Regions from separate parts of the Paenibacillus sp. 37 genome, predicted to be linked through region 2. Evidence: predicted binding sites of a transcription regulator. Region 2 holds the regulator's gene; the other holds the start of a gene.

Region 1 (9,732 bases), 230 kb from region 2:
CAGTTTATCTCCTTGCAGCGCAGATTGCTCCAGGTATTGGAATACCAGTTGGATTGCTTTGATCGCAAGTCCATCCGTGTAATCATTTGCCATAACAGATACATAAGCTTCAATCGCATGAGTCAGTACGTCCATACCTGTATCGGCAACGGCTGTTCTAGGCAGGGAGTATACGAACTCCGGATCGACAATCGCTACGTCTGGTGTCAGCTCATAATCTGCCAATGGATATTTGGTGTTACCTTGATTTTTATCCGTAATAACAGCGAACGATGTTACTTCAGAACCTGTACCTGATGTGGTTGGGATCGCTACAAATTTCGCTTTTACGCCGAGACGTGGATATTTGTAGATCCGTTTGCGGATATCCATGAATTTTTGTTTCAGATCGTTGAAGTCCGTGTCTGGATATTCATAGAACAACCACATGGCTTTGGCAGCATCCATCGGTGATCCACCGCCGAGTGCGATAATGCAGTCTGGTTGGAAGCGGCGCATCATTTCGGTTCCGCGATCTACTGTTGTTGTGGATGGATCTGGCTCAACATCGGAGAATACTTCGATCGCTACTGGCATTTGGCGTTGACGCAGATAGTGTTCTACCTTTTCAACATATCCAAGCTTCACCATCATGGCATCCGTAATAATCGCCACACGTGTGATATCAGGCATTTTGGCAAGATACTGTGTTGCCCCTTTTTCGAAGTAGACTTTGTTCGGCACTTTGAACCATTGCATATTCACGGTACGGCGAGCCACCCTTTTCACATTGATTAAGTTCACAGCGGTTACGTTGGAAGAAGTCGAGTTACGTCCGTATGATCCGCATCCCAGTGTCAATGATGGCATATTTGTGTTGTAGATATCCCCGATGGCACCGTGTGTGGATGGTGAGTTCACAATAATCCGTCCAGTTTGCAGACGATCTGCGAATTTGCCAATCACTTCTTCATTTGTGGAATGGATAACCGAGGAGTGACCCATGCCGCCAAAAGCAACCACTTCTGCTGCACGTTCAATTCCCTCTGCTGCCGTTTTAACTTTGTAACAAGCGAGTACCGGACTTAATTTCTCAGCCGACAATGGGAATTTCGTACCTACTCCTTCAATCTCGGCCACGAGAATTTTGGTGCCTGCTGGAACTTCAATTCCGCACAACTTCGCAATGCTCACCGCAGATTGACCAACAATCGCCGGGTTCACCGCACATTTCTCGGCATTAATCGCACCTGCTGTCAATTTTGCTGCTTCATCTTTGTTAACAAAGTAACAGCCATTTGCAATCATTTTTTTCTTCACTTGATCAAAGATCGGTTCTTCAATGATGACCGCTTGCTCGGAAGCACAGATCATGCCATTATCGAAAGACTTGGACAGGATCAAATCCGTTACTGCCTGATTGATATCCGCGCTTTTCTCGATGAAACAAGGTACGTTACCTGGTCCTACGCCCAGTGCAGGTTTACCACAGCTGTACGCTGCACGTACCATGCCTGATCCGCCTGTTGCCAGAATGAGAGCCACATCATTGTGATTCATCAGTTCGTTTGTACGATCCATGGAAGGATCATCAATCCATTGAATACAATCTGCTGGTGCACCATGTTTCACAGCCGCTTCCAGCAGGATTTTGGCAGCTTCCCGGCTACAATTCTGTGCAGATGGGTGGAAACCAAAGATGATCGGGTTACGCGTCTTGATGGAGATCAGTGCTTTAAACATCGTCGTTGATGTTGGATTGGTAACTGGTGTAATCCCCATGATGATGCCGACCGGCTCCGCAATTTTCTGGAAGCTCTCATATTCGTTATCTTCAATCACACCTACGGTTTTGTCATACTTGATGCTGTGGTACACATATTCTGTTGCAAATATATTTTTGGTGATTTTATCCTCATATACTCCGCGGCCTGTTTCTTCTACGGCCATCTTGGCGAGCATCATGTGTTTATCCAGACCCGCAAGCGCCATCGCTTGCACAATCCGGTCAATCTGCTTCTGATCCATCTTCATGAATGCGGCGTGTGCTTTATTCGCTTTGTCGATTAACGTTTGAATATACTGACCTGCTGTCGGTTCTTTTGCTGGGGCGACTTCGTTCTTTACAGCCATCTCCCTCATCCTCCTAAAGGTTCGTATTAGTTTGTCTCTCTCGTTTACATTCACATCGTAACATGACAATAAACTTAATTATGTGATTTTTTTCACAAAGTATAACAAATTTAATTTAAGTTTTGTAGTGTCCTTCATACGACCATTTTCACTTCCTATTTAAAATATAGGGCTGTAAAATTCATCCTCTCCACTAAAAGTGAATTTTATCACAATGTTTGAAATTTCGTCATTTTTGCCCCCTTTCCTTCCCCCTCAAACGGTAAGATTAGGTATATACTGAACTTAAAAATTGAACCACCGCAATTTGTACCGTCCTTCCTCCCGGCCGAGATGACCTGATCAGGACGGCAACGGTTTGCGGCAAACCTCGGAGACTACTGGAAACTACAGAAGGTCGTCCGATGGACATAAAGGGGAGATAGACTTATGACAGAACTAACAACTGTACTGGAAAAGCGCGGCAATACCAATTGTTTCTCGGAAGCGAATTTCAACCATTTGCTGGTTACCATGAAAGATAGAACCTATCCGGAAGGTACACATCTGTACTGGGAAGGAGACGTCTCTGACAAACTTTATTATATGAAACGGGGCCGTGCACAGATCACCAAATCCACGGATGAAGGCAAGGAACTGATCATGTACATGTATCAGTCCGGTGATATGATTGGGCAGGCTGATCCCTTTTTTGGCTCTAAACACAGCTTCTCAGCGGAAGTGCTGGAGGATAGTGAGATCGGTGTACTGGAGCATAAAGACCTGGAGATGTTAATCTGCCAGCATTGTGACTTTGCGATCGACTTTATGAAATGGATGGGCATCCACCACCGGTTGACACAGACCAAATTCCGGGATCTCATGTTATATGGCAAACCGGGTGCACTTTGCTCCACCCTCATTCGGTTGTCGAATTCGTATGGTGAGCCGCATGGAGAGCATGTCATTATTCACAAAAAAATTACCCACACGGACCTGTCCAATATGATTGGAGCCACTCGTGAAAGTGTAAACCGCATGTTAAGCGACCTGCGTAAGAAAGATGGGATTGAATATGACAATGGCATGATTGTCATCAAAGATCTGAAGATGCTGCAAGGAATCTGTCACTGTGAACTTTGCCCGAACGAGATCTGTCGTATTTAATATTTGACTATGCTAATCGGATGTTGCTTATATATTTAATGAAAAAAAGCCCAGTTCTCTAAAAAGAGATTGGGCTTCTTGGTATACTTAGGATGCATTGGTCAATTCAAGCTTTACCGCATCACGTGGATTCAATTTCATGTCCAGACCATTTTCCATTAATTCTTTGTCATTCACCATAATGACCCATCGCTCATTCATACGAGGCGTAACATTCTCGACCGAAACAACAAATTTGTTATTCTCCGACATTCTTACAATGCCGCTGGACTTCAACACATCACGAACTGTGCACTCTTGAACGTAGACGCCGGCATATTGACGATTAAGGGTTGGCATAATGTTTCCACCGCTAACCTTGAGTAACGTTGTCTGATATGCAACGCCATCCCCCCCACTGTCAGCGGCTTTCACGTAAATGATCACTTCATCTTTGGCATGAAGTTCCATGTCCCAATCTTCCTGCTCAATATCCTTGCCATTCAATTTGACAGCCCAGCTAAGCGAAGAATCCAGAGAAACTTCACCGACGGATTGAATCCGTTTGCCATCTGCCGTAAAATCGACCAGTCCGCTATTGAGTAATGCTTTTTTGAGTGTCAAACCCTCACTAAAATCTCGCTTAATGGACTTTGTTGCATCAGGCAAAAACGTACTGCCATCTACAGCCACTGTGATTGTATTCGCTGTTTCTGTCTCTTTGACAATTGGCTGCTCAGAAGGCTGTGTCTCACTACAACCAGCCAAGATCGCCAGTAGGAGCAAACATATACCTATGTAACCGGGGATTTTCTTCATCATGTAGGTAACACCACCCTGCGTAAAATCATTCACCCTGTTGTCCATAACCTCTATTATGGCACAACCTTCGGCAAAAAAAAGTGTCAAAGCCGTTACTTTTATTGCGCGTGCCCTCCAGAGAGGGCTTATACAACAAAGAGAGCCTGCACACAGGCTCTCCAATCGATATCATTTTTATGTTCTCATTGGTTACGTTATCACTGGACACTAGCCTGCATATATGTCCGTCCTCCATCGCCATCTTTCAGATATGGATTAAGCCCAAAGAACTGCTCCTCAGATACGTATACACCTGTCAGCAATCGCCCTTCAAGCAATCCACCGTCCACCTGCACGCAGCATGAAGGTGCGTCTACATACTCCTGATACAACGGAATCTGCCCATATTGTTGATGTACCTTGAACACCTTCCCTTGCTCATGCAAAGGTCGTTCCGAAAAATAGGTAGGCACAATATAACGGGCAATGACATCCAGTTCCTGCACGCTGTAAAAGGGTTCATCACCCAGCCATGGTGCAAACATTCGAATCTTCTCATATTGTGACCAAACAACCGCCTGAATCAGCATTTCTGCCTGAACCAGCCGACCTTCTCCCACATCCAGAACCAACCGCTTACCATGGATGGTTTCTTCCATCTGAGAAGTCGTTGAATCAGGTTGTCCCAGCTCACATCCGATACACTTCCAGCCCCTGGACGTTTGAATCCATTTTTGCAGCACCGCCGGAGCTAATCTCGGACCATCGCTGTTCACAGAATGCGTATTCACTTCGGCAAGATCATCCTTAATTGAACGGGAATATGCGGTGCGCTTGAACAACTCCGCAGCTTTTTTATAAATTAGATGGACCTGAATGGATGCGCTCTCAAGTTCTGCAATATCTTCTTTGCCGTAGCGTACTTCACGGGATAAGCTTTCTTCTCTCATGACAAGTGGGCCTCCTTCGCTCCGGCCGTCTGTGGCCATTTTCTATAGATTATACTACAACTCATGACAACATGTGCATAGCCCAGGAGAAAAACGCCGATCCACCTAATACTTAAGACAAAAACCCCTGATTTCCACGGAAATCAGGAGTCTATGTCATTCATGTAACAAAAGTGGGTGATGCTTATACGTTAGTCAACCCACTGCTCAGCCCAGTCTTGAATTTGATTCATGACGGGCTGGAGCGCTCTACCTTTCTCCGTCAGTTCATATTCAATACGAACTGGCGTCTCGGGATAGACGTGACGAACCAGAATACCTTCACTCTCCAGATCTTTCATCCGTTCGGATAACATCTTATCACTCATGGATGGAATCAGATTGGAGATATCCTTGAATCGCTTCGAACCACTCATCAACGTTTGAATAATTAAACCATTCCAGCGCTTGCCCAAAAAAGAAAACGCCGTCTCGAAACGCGGACACATCCGCAAGTCTTGACCTTCCACATTAATCACCTCTTTAGAGATCACTCAAATCAACTTACATTTTGTTAGTATATTTCATAATAACATATTTAAGCTTCAAAGAAAACGCCTGCAACTAAAAAGTTTAAATTTTAGAAGCATAACATCCAAAATGGATCATACATCCCAGTATACATTACACGCTGCGTCGTAACCATGGGAAATATCGTATAACTTCCCCATAGTACTATCTTACCCAAAAAGAACCCAACTGCCACAGTCATCATCGACTCGGAGAAGGGTTCTTTTTGAATGAAACTTATAATTTCCATTTCACGATTGAGTTAGTGAATTAGACCAGCACGCCACCAAATGGTCTTACAGGTTCGCTCTTGCCAAATTCCGGCTTAAAACTGCGGGCAGGATATGCCCATTTAACAGCATTGCTGATCACTCTTAATATTTCCGGCTTGTAATAGGTCGGATACGTCTCATGACCTGGTCGGAAATAAAAGATTTTACCTTCACCACGCCGGAACGTACATCCGCTCCGGAATACTTCCCCACCCTGGAAGTTACTTACAAACACCAGTTCATCTGGTACTGGAATATCGAAGAATTCGCCGTACATCTCTTCTTTTTCCAATACAATCTTGCCTTCGATGCCATCCGCAATCGGATGAGATGGGTTAACACACCATACAATTTCCTGCTCGTCAGCTACACGCCACTTCAGATCGCAGCTGGTTCCCATCAGCGCTTTGAATGGTTTGGAGAAATGACCTGAATGGAGCACAATCATTCCCATCCCATTCAGCACTCGCTGCGCGACCTTCTGTGAGATCTCATCGCTTACGCGATCATGTGCCATATGTCCCCACCATATGAGCACATCTGTGGAATTCAGCACTTCATCACTTAATCCGTGTTCAGGCTGATCCAGTGTAGCTGTACGAATAGCAAAGCCTTCGCCGCCAAGTCCGTCAGCCAGTGCTCGATGCAGACCATCCGGGTAGACTTCCCTTACTTCATCGTGAATTTTCTCATGGACAAATTCATTCCAAATGGTGACGTTGATCATATTCAATTTCCCCCTAGTGTAGCTCTAAACCCACCACATATCGCCCAGCGGTTCTTCGATTAATACTTGCTGGAGATTTTGCACGGCTTTAGAGAATCCTTCTTCAACCGACATCAGACCGTCTTCGTGCTCAATACTTACTACATAATCATATCCGACCAGACGCAAGGCACTCATAATATCTGCCCAAGTCTTGTTATCATGTCCATAACCAACCGAGCGGAACTGCCAAGCCCGATCCAGCATATTGGTATAGTCCTGCATATCCGTTACACCGTGTTTGTTCACGTTTACCGGATCAATCGTTGTATCTTTTGCATGGAAGTGATGGATGGCTCCTTCACGTCCCAAGATGTGAATTGCCTGAACCGGATCAATACCTTGCCACCACATGTGACTTGGGTCCAGATTGGCTCCGATCACTTCACCTGCTGCTTCACGCAATCTCAGCAATGTTGCTGGAGTATGAACGGAGAATCCACCGTGCAGCTCCAATCCAACTTTTACGTTACGATCTGCTGCAAACTTACCCCACTCTGTCCAGTAAGGGATAACTTTGTTCTCCCACTGCCACTTCAGGATCTCCTGGAAGTCATTTGGCCATGGTGCAACAGGCCAGTTCGGATATTTGGCATCCTCATGGTCTCCCGGACAACCGGAGAAAGTATTCACTACAGGTACTTCCAGCTTCTCAGCCAGTTCTACCGTTTTAACAAAATCATCGTGAAATCCTTTGGCAATATCCTTTTGCGGATGTAGCGGGTTACCGTGACAGCTAAGTGCACTGATCGTCAAACCACGTGATTCCACTGCATTTTTGAAATTTTTCAGTGCTGTAGGATTGCTTAACAACTCATCTGGCTTACAATGTGCATTGCCTGGATGTCCGCCTGTTCCGATCTCTACTGCTTTTAATCCCTTGGATGCTACATAATCAAGAGCATCCTCCAATTTACGTCCTCCGAATAGTACCAAAAATACGCCGAGTTTCAAGTGCGATTCCTCCCTGGATTAGATATCGTATGATTGCTGAATTCATGAATATTGAACTACAATTACCGTTCAGATCACATGCCTGTTTGATTAGTGTGGAAAATCGAGAGTGTTTCTATCCTGAAATTGAACGTAAGAATACTGGTTATTCTGCTTCACTCGTAAGAGCATCAAGCTTCGAACACTTTTTACTCAGACTAGTGGGATTCCACGGTTTCAATCTCAGTTTGAACTGTGCGAGTTACTGCAAAAGAATCATAGCTGCTCTCCAGATGTATGTGCTTGCCTTCAAGTGAAGAACGCTGGAATGAATGCATGGCTTCCAGTACGTGATAAGCAAGTTTGCCACTGGCTTTGTGTTCCCGTCCGGCACGAATGGATTCGACCATCTCAGTTACGCCAATGCCTCGTTCGTTTTGTCCACTTTCGAAGACTGGTTTGATCGTCTCCCAAGTGTCTTGGCCGTATCTGCGAACCTTCACTTCCCCGTTAAAATAATTGGGGTCCGGTACACTAAGCGTACCTTCTGTACCATAGATTTCAATACGTGGCAGATCCGAAGCTCCGCGAATATCAAAACTGGTGATCATGGTTGCAATGGCACCTTCTGCAAAATCAATGGTTCCTGCCAAGTGAGTAGGCGTCTCTACTTGTAGTGCTGTGCCTTCCTTCGGCCCAGAGCCAATCTTGCGATCTGCAATCTGTATGCCTGCCGAGGCGCTGATTCTGCGAATCGGTCCAAGAAGCGTAATCAGAGCGGTCAGGTAGTAAGGTCCCATATCAAACATCGGTCCGCCACCTGCGACATAAAAGAACTCCGGATTAGGATGCCAAGCTTCTGGTCCTCCACCCATAAAGAATGAAGTCGCTGCAACCGGCTTGCCAATCAGCCCATCCTCAATGGCTTTACGAGCTGTCTGTATGCCTGAACCAAGGAAGGTATCCGGTGCAGAACCAACATACAATCCCTTTTCCTCAGCCAACTCAACAACCTTGCGACCATCCTCAAGAGAAATTGCCAGCGGCTTCTCGGCATACACATGTTTGCCAGCTTCGAGTGCAGCCAGATCAGTCATCGCGTGACTGCCAGGAACCGTAAGGTTCAACACAAGTTCAATTTCGTTATTTTGCAGCAACTCATCTACATTGTAAACGTTTGCGATATTAAATTCATCTGCCCGTTCCTGAGCGCGTTCACGAATCAAATCCGCAACAGCCACGACTTCAATGATCGGGTTGTTTTTGAGATTTTCCAAGTAGATGGCGCTGATGTTACCACACCCGATGATGCCTGCTTTCATTTTCTCCACTGTGACGTTCATCTCCTTACGCATGGTGAAAATCTGCGTTTGAATGGTTGAGATACATATGTTTTGTTGGATGTTTCCTGTTCCTTAAATCTAATACTATGGTATTCCGTTTCAGCTTCAATTAAAATGAATAATATGATTGAAACATGAACTATCTGGTCATAATTTTCAAATTGCAAGGAGTATGCCCATGCCGACAGATCAAACCTGCCAAGTTCTTACAGCAGGCTTTTCATTTCATCGTAAACCCTACGCTATGGTGCAGCCTGAAGGGGTGAAGAACTACCTGTTAAGACTGCAAACAGACGGACGTTGCCGTGCACGCATAGACGGGGACATGTCCCTGGTGGATGCGGGCGATCTGCTTCTTTTTGACCCTGACGAGCCCTATGAGCTGAGAATAGACAATGAAACCAATCCGATGGGAGAACGACTGGTAGAGAGTGGCGACTATCACATCTTCTTTAATGGTTCCTGGGTGGATGAGTGGTGGAAACGTCACAAACGGCCGACCCGAATCAAAGTCGAACTGACGGAAAGCCTCTTGGTCCTGTTTCGACAGCTCGTACTGGAGCAGCGCCGCATCTCCAATCCTTATCCGGAGATTTCAAGTTATTATATGCGAATTTTATGTCTCGAAGTGGATCGTCTGCTCGCGGAGCATCCAACGATAACCAACACCAATTATGTGGCTTATGAGATCAAAAACTACATTGAAGAAAACGCTTCCTCTTTATTCAAGCTGGATGATGTGGCAACACATATTGGCATCAGTGTCTCACGGGGTGTACATCTCTTCAAAGAAGCGTTTGGCAAAAGCATCATGCAATACACGCTTGACGTACGGCTGAATATGGCCAGGGAACGGATTATTTTCAGTCCTATGACCCTGG
Region 2 (9,732 bases):
ACAGAAAGTTATGGTCAGCACGCATACAATCAACCTGCAGGAGCAATTGAGAGAGCGGGACATTCCGATGCTGACTCAAGTGGTTCCGTTCCCGTTTAAGGCTGCTGTATTCAAAGGACGTGGACATTACCTGTGCCTGCGCAAATTTGAACACAAAATCAATAAACGTGAATTCGCCACACCTAAAGAGGATTATTTCACAGCTGCTCAGATGATTGTCTGGCTTACGCAGACCGAAACCGGAGATGATGAGGAACTTAACCTTAGCGGACGCGGAGGGGACTTCTGGGAGACGGTACAGAGCGAATCTGAGTCTTGTCTGGGAAGATCATGTCCATGGTTCCGCAAATGTTTCTACCATCGTGCCAAACATGAGGCCGGGTTGTCTGATATTGTAATCACCAATCACTCCAAATTATTTACGGATGTGAAAGCCGCGCATCAGCTGCTGCCAGCCTATGAGAGTCTTGTGATCGATGAAGCACATCATCTGGAGGATGTCGCTGGTAAACATCTTGGAATGCATATGAAATATTTCACCTTGGTTCATACACTGACCCGCCTGTTTAAAGACAGTCGTAATGGACAGCTGCCTATGCTTCGTTCGCAGTTATCCGGGCATGAAAATTCGGTGCAATGGGGCTCCATGGTGGATCAGATGTTCCCGCTCGCTCTTGAAGTTAAGGAGCTGTGGGATCGTATGAGTGATGCCTTGTTCGGTCTGTTGCCTGAACGAAGTGATGCTTCACCGGGAGAGACGGGGCAATTTTCCCTGCGTCTGAAAGCTTCTCAGAAACCTGCAAAATGGCAGGAGTTGCAGGATCTGGAGAACCAGATCTATGTGACTCTGGGCGATTTGGTTCGCAAAGGGGACAAATTGCTGCTTGAAGTGAAAGAGGATCAGGATGATTATCAATCGGATAGTCTGATTACGGACATTACAGGATTGCTGAAAGATCTGACCACATTGAAGGAGAATCTGCGTTTCTTCATGCGTATGGATGATGCCAAAACGGTGTACTGGATGGAAGCCAGCGGTCAATTCCGCAGCAAATCTCTCCAGCTGTATGCTGTACCTGTAGATGTCAGTGCACAACTTAAGGATTTATTTTTTGATAAAAAGAAAAGTGTTGTGCTTACATCGGCTACGCTTTCGGTAGATAAATCATTCCAGTTCATGATTGAACAGCTTGGCTTGCAGGAAGCTTCCGAGAATAATCGGTTGTTAACGTCGATGCTGCCATCACCTTTCAACTATCGCGATCAGGCACTTCTGGTGATTCCGCGTGATTTCCCGAGTGTGAAGGGCAGTGTGGGTGATGCGCACTTTGTCAATATGCTGGTGCAATCACTTGCAGAGACGGCAATTGCCACGCGTGGACGCATGATGGTTCTGTTTACTTCATACAAGATGTTGCGACAGGTCTATGATCCGCTGAAGGAGGCGCTATCTGGTAACGACATCTCGTTGCTTGGGCAAGGCGTTGACAGTGGAAGTCGTTCCAAATTGACTCGCAGGTTCCAAGATGCCAAAGCTACGGTACTTCTGGGTACAAGCAGCTTCTGGGAGGGTGTAGATATCCCGGGAGAGGCGCTAACCTGTCTCGCTATTGTGCGACTGCCTTTCCAGCCACCGAATCATCCGTTGGTGGAAGCCAAGAGTGAGCTGCTTCAGGAACAGAAGAAAAATCCGTTCATGAAACTGTCCGTGCCGCAAGCGGTCATTCGTTTCAAGCAGGGATTTGGCCGGTTGGTGCGTACAGCGAAAGACAGAGGAATTGTCATTGTTTATGATACACGGGTGATTGAAGCGTACTATGGTAAATTCTTTTTATATTCTTTGCCTGGTCCCAAAATGGAGCACATGCTCACGGAGCAGATGGTTCCACGAATTACCGAGTGGTTGGAAAAACCTGTTAATGAACAAGAATAATGGTTGTTTTGTTCGTTATATCATTGCATGACACTATCGTTTGGCGTTAAACTTTATTAGATATTTCCGTATCCGATTAAAGCAGTTGCACGTAAGAACTTATAACCTAAATTACAAGGAGCATTCTGTATACAACGTCTATCTTTGAATTTATACAGAATGCTCATCTTTTCATCTATTATTTTATCGTGGCCTTGGTAAGGGGGAGCAAGAATGAAATCGGATAAAATTTCGGAAGCGGTGGTACGACGTCTGCCTGTATACTTGCGTTATTTGAACGAGTTGCATCAGCGTGAGGTGGCTACTGTTTCTTCTCAAGAGCTTGGACAGAGGCTGGATCTGAATCCGGCCCAAATTCGTAAAGACCTGGCTTACTTCGGTGATTTTGGTCGTAAAGGGATCGGGTATGATGTATCCTATTTGATCGAGAAAATTCGTCACATTCTCAAAATCGATCAGCAAATTAATGTAGCTCTGGTAGGAGCGGGTAATCTCGGTCAAGCCTTGTCCAACTACAATGCATATCTGAAAGACAACATGAAGATTGTTGCTGTATTTGATGCATATGGACCGAAGATTGGTAGTCAAATTAACAGTTTGACGGTAAAACCAATGAATGAATTGACGGAAGCGGTTAAAACAGAAAACATCCGCATCGGAATTATCACGGTTCCGGATACGGAAGCCCAAAATGTAGCCGATCAGCTTATTGAATCCGGAATCGAAGCGATTCTTAATTTTGCACCAACCATTCTAAAAACACCGCCGCATATCCGCATTCACCATGCTGACTTTACAACGGATCTGCTTAGTTTGGCCTATTACTTGGAGACTGGAAAGGACGACGAGGAAGATGACAACAAATAGATGGGTAATTCACAACGGCAAATTTGCCGTTAATGAAGGCGGCACAACATGGAACGTGGTTCAAGGATACATGGTTGTTGAGGATGACAAGATTGTGCATATTGGTGAGACATTGCCGGATGGAGACAAAAATTGTACCAAAGTGGATGGAAAAGGACTGTTCTTCCTGCCGGGTCTGATCAATACGCATGGTCATGCAGCAATGTCGTTGCTCAGAGGGCACGGAGACGATCTTGCGTTGCAAGTATGGTTGCAGGAAAAAATGTGGCCGATGGAAGCGAAAATGACTTCACAAGACGTATATTGGGGAACTTCGCTATCGGTGCTTGAAATGTTGAAAGGCGGAACTACAGCTTTCCTGGACATGTACGATCACATGGATCAAGTTGCCAAAGTTGTGGAGCAATCCGGCGTTAGAGCAGCACTGGCACGTGGTGTAATCGGGCTGTGCTCGGAAGAAGAGCAACTGCGGAAACTGGAGGAGTCGGCAGCGTTTGCACGTGAGTGGAATGGACAGGCAGATGGTCGCATTACAACTGTAATCTCGCCACACGCCCCATATACATGCCCTCCTGACTACATAGAGAAGCTTGTGCAGGTCGCGAACGACCTGAACCTTCCTCTCCATACACATATGTCTGAAACGCTTCGTGAAGTGGAGCAGAACGTGGCTGATTATGGACTGCGTCCTGTGGCACATCTGGAGAAACTGGGCTTTTTCTCACGTCCATCCCTGGTTGCACATGCGGTGCATCTGAATGACGAAGAGATTGAGATTCTGGCCCGTCATGATGTGGCTGTATCCCATAACCCGGGAAGTAACCTGAAACTTGCTTCCGGTGTTGCGCGGGTACCAGCGTTACTGAAAGCAGGAGTTACCGTGTCACTCGGAACAGACGGACCGGCAAGCAACAACAACCTGGATATGTTCGAGGAAATGAGACTGGCTGCATTGATCCACAAAGGTGTATCTGGTGACCCGACGGCTGTGCCAGCAGGCGAAGCGTTACTCCTCGGAACGTCATACGGTGCCAAATCCATTTTCTTGAACAATACCGGAGCACTTGAGGTCGGCATGAAGGCTGATTTTATCGCTCTTGACATTGAACAGGCACATTTCTATCCACATACAGACCTGATCTCACATACGATCTACTCGGCTTCTGCCAAAGATGTTGAGCACGTATGGGTGGATGGAAAACAAGTGGTCAAACACGGCGAATGTCTGACGCTGGATGAAGAACGCATTTTGCGTGAGGCTCAATTGGCATTTGATGGTCTGCTTGCTCGTTAATTGCAGGACAGAGCATCATAGGGAAAGGAAGTTCGACTTTTGAAGAAAAAAAAGAAGTGGATATGGATTTCGCTGCTTGCACTGGTTCTGATTCTGTTTGGACTTCAGCGTTATTACGTCTATGTCACGCAGGACCAGCGTAAGGAAGAAGCTCTCGCTATGCAGGCAGCACAGAAGCAACTGGGCATTACATCCTATGATGAATTGCGCAAGTACATCTGGGGAGACAAAGAAGGCTCTGACAACATCTACTGGACCCTGATCGGCAAAAATAAGGATAACCAGGATGTTATGGTCTGGGTTAAATTCGATGCAAACAATCAACCGGCTAAGGGTGCAAACGCTGTACACAGTGAGCTGCTGCAGAATGGCATGTCCGAAGCGCAGATCCGCAATCGCTTCAGTTCTGAAGTTCCTGCCGGCGAGATTAAACGAATCATGCCCGGAGTTGTGAATGGAATATATGTGTGGCAAGTGTATTATAAAGACGGTACGCATAACCACTATCGCTTTTATCGTTTTAGCAATGGAGAACAGGTGGACCTGGTCTACACACTACCGAACAGCTAGTACAAATAGAGTGACATAACTAGAGAATTAGAGAAATGAAAGAACCGGCAGACGGATATCCGACTGAACCGGTTCTTTGTGTTGCCTGTAAACATTTTTGATTTAAATAAATCAATTTCATAATACCTTTAGCTGCTTCAATCAAGGGTAGATATAGATCAAAACGATTCAATTTGTCTATATCTAGTTACAAAATCTATTTTTAGTGAGTTATGAAAATAATTTAAATAGTTAAAATTAATAATTTATTCATATTTTCGCCTTCGAAAATGTATATACGATGTGATATACTCAGATATGTACTCACAGTTACATTCAAAACAAATAATCCTGTCGAAATTATCGCAGGAGTCAATGTGCACATATTCGTATATACCAATAAGCCAGTAGGTTGGGCCAAAATCTGGGAGGGGTAATTCACTTGAAGCTAAAAGTATTGCCTATTGCTTTAACTGCCGTCATTTCAGCCGTTGTGTTGTTTGGAGGTTGGTTTGTATATCGTCAGGTGGCCGTGCAGAATCCGATTGAAAAGATGGTTACCCAGTACGATGGAGTCAATGACGTTCAATTAACTATTAACCGCAATGACGTACAATTGAAACTGGATCTGCAACCGGATGTTGATTTGGGCAGACTGGTACAATATATTCACAAAGAAGGACAGACGGTGATTGGTTCACGCTCGTTAAAGCTGGATGTTGTGGATCATTCCAACGAGGCGCTTGAGAACTGGTGGGGTGATGCCATGTTTACCGTAGCCCAGGCGATGGAGAACAAGCAGTACACCGAGATTACACCAACGTTGTCGAAGATGGCGACGAACGGGATTAAGGTGAATACAGCTATGGATGACAACAATGTATATGTCAGTCTCAGTGACGGAGATGCCAGCAAGTTTATTATTCTGCCGCGTATGCCCGGTCAGATAGGAGTGTGGCCTAATGCCTAAATGGACAAAAGAAGTTGCCATCGGATTTTTTCCTGTGTTGATTATTTTCCTTGCGTTTACGGGTGTTAATATTGTTCCGATTCTTATTGCGGCGGCGGTTGTCGGTGGTCTGCTGTTCATGATGCAAATGCGCGGCGGGATTACAGTAGGCGCTGCACAGGAACGTAAACGGAAGAAGAAAGGACCTTCGAAGCTTACTTTTGAAGAAATTGGAGGTCAGGACAGTGCCAAGCAGGAATTGCGTGAAGCACTTGACTTTCTCATCAAACATGAAGAAATTCGGAAGTTCGGAATTCGTCCGTTAAAAGGGATCTTGCTGACGGGCCCTCCAGGGACAGGGAAAACGTTGATGGCCAAGGCTGCTGCCCATTACACAGATTCTGTATTTGTAGCAGCATCGGGTAGTGAGTTCGTGGAAATGTATGTTGGTGTGGGTGCCAGCAGAATTCGGGATTTATTCAAGGATGCGAGAACCCGTGCCACCAAGGAAAATAAGGAAAATGCCATTATATTTATCGATGAGATTGATGTCATCGGGGGTAAACGTGAAGGTGGTCAACAGCGCGAGTATGATCAGACTCTGAATCAGCTCTTGACGGAGATGGATGGAATTTATTCTTCTGAGACACCTCGAATTCTGGTTATAGCTGCAACAAACCGCAAAGAAATGCTGGATAGTGCCCTGACACGTCCGGGACGTTTTGACCGTCACATTCAAGTGGACTTGCCCGACAAAAAGGGCAGAAAGCACATTCTTGAACTGCATGCGGTGAACAAACCTCTGATGGAGGAAGTTAATCTGGAGAAGACAGCCGAGGAATCATATGGGTTTTCCGGTGCGCAGCTTGAAAGTGTTATGAACGAAGCAGCAATATACGCCATGCGGGACGGGCTGTTACACATTGAACAACGGCACTTGTCCCTGGCTATTGATAAAGTCATGATGGGTGAGAAGACGGACCGTGAGTCCAGTGTGGAAGAGAAGAAAAGGGTTGCCATTCATGAATTGGGACATGCCATTATGGCTGAACTCGTTCGTCCAGGCAGTGTTAGTCAGGTGGCACTTAGTCCGCGTGGTCAGGCGCTGGGATATGTACGTCACAACCCGCAACAGGAACAGTTCCTCTATACGAAGCGTTTCCTGGAAGAGCAGATCATGATTGCACTCGGAGGAGCCGCTGCGGAGGAAATGTACTACGGTGGACGCTCCACTGGGTCACGCAATGACTTTGATCAGGCAACGAATGTCGTACAGACCATGATGGCTTCGGGATTGACTTCACTTGGTATTGTGAACATGGATATGGTTACAACCGAAGAACTCATGCGGGAGAATAAATTGATTCTGCAAGATCTGATGGAACAGACAAAGCGGTTGCTTGAAGAACAACGGACAATTTTCGACAATTCACTGGACATCTTGATTCGTGAGGAAGTTTTGTCTGGCGAGCAATTTCGTTGTCAATTTCGTGACAGTGCCCTTCTACCAGCATAATTTATTTATGCTGGTTATTTTTTTTTACATTTCACTCGTGCTAAGATATTATTATATGTTGGGTCGAAATTTGTAATTTTCGGCGAACAGGGTACAATAGAGAATAGAGAACCGAAAGGATGGAGCAGAACCATGTTTTTCAAAAAAATAGGAGTTGTCGGCGGCGGTACGATGGGACAAGGTATTTCCCAGATGCTCGCAGCCAAAGGACTTGATGTGCTTCTCGTGGAGCACACAACACAAAAGCTGGATCATGCCTATGACATGATCGAAACCAATCTGGATAAACAACTGGAGAAATGGGCGATTACAAAAGCGGAGAAGAAATTGATTCTTTCCCGTATTACCAAGGTAGCTCATTTAGCTGAACTTGGAACTTGCGACATGGTCATTGAGACAATTTCAGAGGATCTGGATGCGAAAAAAGCAGTATTCAGCCAACTGGACCAAGTTTGTCCAAGCAATGTCATTCTGGCAAGTAATACATCCACGCTGAGTTTGACCGAGCTTGCAAGCTCGACCAAATACCCAGAGCGTGTTATTGGTATGCACTTTATTCACCCGGTATCCCGGGTTGATCTTGTAGAGATTATTCGTGGACTGAAAACTTCGGATACAACATTCGAAGAGACCAGACGTTTTGTTGAAGAAGTAGCAGACAAAAAAGGAGTCATGATCTATGAATCCCCTGGCTTCGTAACTTCCCGTCTGATCTGCCTGCTGATTAACGAAGCGTTGCATGTATTGCAAGAAGGTGTTGCATCTGCTGAAGATATCGATGATGCAATGCGTATCGGATACAACTTCCAACATGGACCACTCGAAATGGCTGACCGTTTTGGATTGGATTCTGTTGAAGCTGCACTCGAAAGAATGTTCCGTGAATTCGGAGAATTGAAATATCGTCCTTCTACAGTCCTGAAGAAAATGGTGCGTGCAGGACACCTGGGTGCCAAAACAGGCGAAGGATTCTTCAAGTACGACAAGGATGGTGACCGACTGTGAAAGTACTCGTAATTAATGCGGGGAGTTCCTCGCTCAAATATCAACTGTATAATATGACTGACGAATCTGTACTGGCCAAAGGTTTGGTGGAACGGATCGGAATGGATTCCTCCATTCTGACACACAAACCGACAGGCCGCGAGGATGTTACAGAAGTTAGCGAGATTCTGGAGCATACAACAGCGATCCGTAAAGTCATTGATATTTTGACTCATAAAGAAAATGGTGTACTGGATTCTGTAAGTGAAATTCAAGCTGTTGGACACCGTGTTGTTCACGGTGGTGAAGCATTTAAAGAATCTGCATTGGTAGATGATGCTGCCAAAGCTGAAATTCGTCGTTTGTTCGACTTGGCTCCACTTCATAACCCTGCAGCAATGATGGGGATTCGTGCGGCTGAATTAAATATGCCAGGTGTGCCTCAGGTAATGGTCTTCGATACGGCGTTCCATCAAACGATGCCGGAAAAAGCATATCTGTATGCTATTCCGCGTGTACTTTACAAAAAATATAAAGTACGTCGCTACGGCGCACATGGTACTTCCCATGATTTCGTAAGCAAGGCAGCTGCTGAATATCTGGATCGTCCAGTGGAAGATCTGAAAATCATCACTTGTCACGTCGGTAACGGTGGTAGTGTAACAGCAGTTAAAGGTGGCGTATCCGTTGATACTTCGATGGGTATGACTCCACTAGAGGGACTGATGATGGGAACGCGTTCGGGTGACCTTGACCCAGCCATCGTACCTTATGTAATGAACAAGGAAGAACTGAGTGTAAGCGAAGTGAACTCCATGTTGAACAAACACAGTGGATTGCTTGCGATCTCCGGAATCAGTAGTGACATGCGTGAGATTACGGAAGGTATGGAGAATGGCGATGCCAACTCCACGCTTGCTTTTGAAATGTACGAATACCGTCTGCGTAAATACATCGGATCATATGCAGCTGCAATGAACGGTGTAGACGTGATCGTCTTCACAGCTGGTGTAGGGGAGAACTCCGTTGTACTTCGCCAAAAAGTATGTGAACAGCTTACGTATCTTGGCGTTGAGCTGGACGAAGCCCTGAACGCAGTCCGTTCTGGTGAGCCGCGTCGCATCACAACTGCGAACTCGAAAGTTGATGTTCTCGTTGTTCCAACGAATGAAGAATTGGTCATTGCTCGCGATACGCATCGAATCGTATTGAATTCTCAGTAATCTAACTGTAAAGTAAATATAGAATGGCAAGGAAGTGCAGAGGACAGGCAACAGCCTGTCCGCTGCATTTTCAAATTTCAGGAATCAAGGGGAGATATGGCATGGATACGAATTGTGTAATTCGTAATGTGAACGAGCATGTGGGCGAAACCGTAACGATCGGTGCCTGGATTAACAACAAACGTTCCAGCGGCAAAATTCAGTTTTTGCAGTTGCGTGATGGAACCGGATATATTCAAGGGGTTGTTGTAAAAAGTGAAGTTAGCGAAGAGATCTGGAACAATGCCAAGAGCTTGACACAAGAAAGTTCTTTGTATGTTACAGGGATTATTCGTGAAGAACCTCGCAGTGCGTCCGGTTACGAAATGACTGTTACTGGGGTCGAAATCATTCATCTGACTGAAAACTATCCAATCA

The links. Region 2 encodes Rex, which represses fermentation and respiration genes when NADH is low (regulators of the CRP and FNR family bind a similar motif). Its sites were predicted from a motif close to TTGTGAAATATTTCACAA; they were not measured.
Region 1: adhE (bifunctional acetaldehyde-CoA/alcohol dehydrogenase) is a predicted target of Rex. The motif match lies at 2,193-2,210, and genes of this name have one in related genera.

What each region holds. Positions count from the first base shown of each region.
Region 1 is NZ_CP043761.1:4,669,298-4,679,029, forward strand. Features, by position in the region: gene adhE (bifunctional acetaldehyde-CoA/alcohol dehydrogenase) at 1-2,112, opposite strand, end outside; gene F0220_RS20055 (Crp/Fnr family transcriptional regulator) at 2,542-3,258, shown strand; gene F0220_RS20060 (hypothetical protein) at 3,346-4,059, opposite strand; gene F0220_RS20065 (hypothetical protein) at 4,257-4,988, opposite strand; gene F0220_RS20070 (winged helix-turn-helix transcriptional regulator) at 5,180-5,476, opposite strand; gene F0220_RS20075 (ThuA domain-containing protein) at 5,808-6,536, opposite strand; gene F0220_RS20080 (sugar phosphate isomerase/epimerase family protein) at 6,561-7,529, opposite strand; gene F0220_RS20085 (Gfo/Idh/MocA family protein) at 7,727-8,839, opposite strand; gene F0220_RS20090 (AraC family transcriptional regulator) at 9,030-9,732, shown strand, end outside.
Region 2 is NZ_CP043761.1:4,435,227-4,444,958, reverse strand. Features, by position in the region: gene dinG (ATP-dependent DNA helicase DinG) at 1-1,933, shown strand, start outside; gene F0220_RS18945 (redox-sensing transcriptional repressor Rex) at 2,147-2,800, shown strand; gene F0220_RS18940 (amidohydrolase) at 2,787-4,094, shown strand; gene F0220_RS18935 (DUF5590 domain-containing protein) at 4,134-4,664, shown strand; gene F0220_RS18930 (hypothetical protein) at 5,086-5,613, shown strand; gene F0220_RS18925 (AAA family ATPase) at 5,606-7,108, shown strand; gene F0220_RS18920 (3-hydroxyacyl-CoA dehydrogenase family protein) at 7,241-8,113, shown strand; gene F0220_RS18915 (acetate/propionate family kinase) at 8,110-9,315, shown strand; gene asnS (asparagine--tRNA ligase) at 9,417-9,732, shown strand, end outside.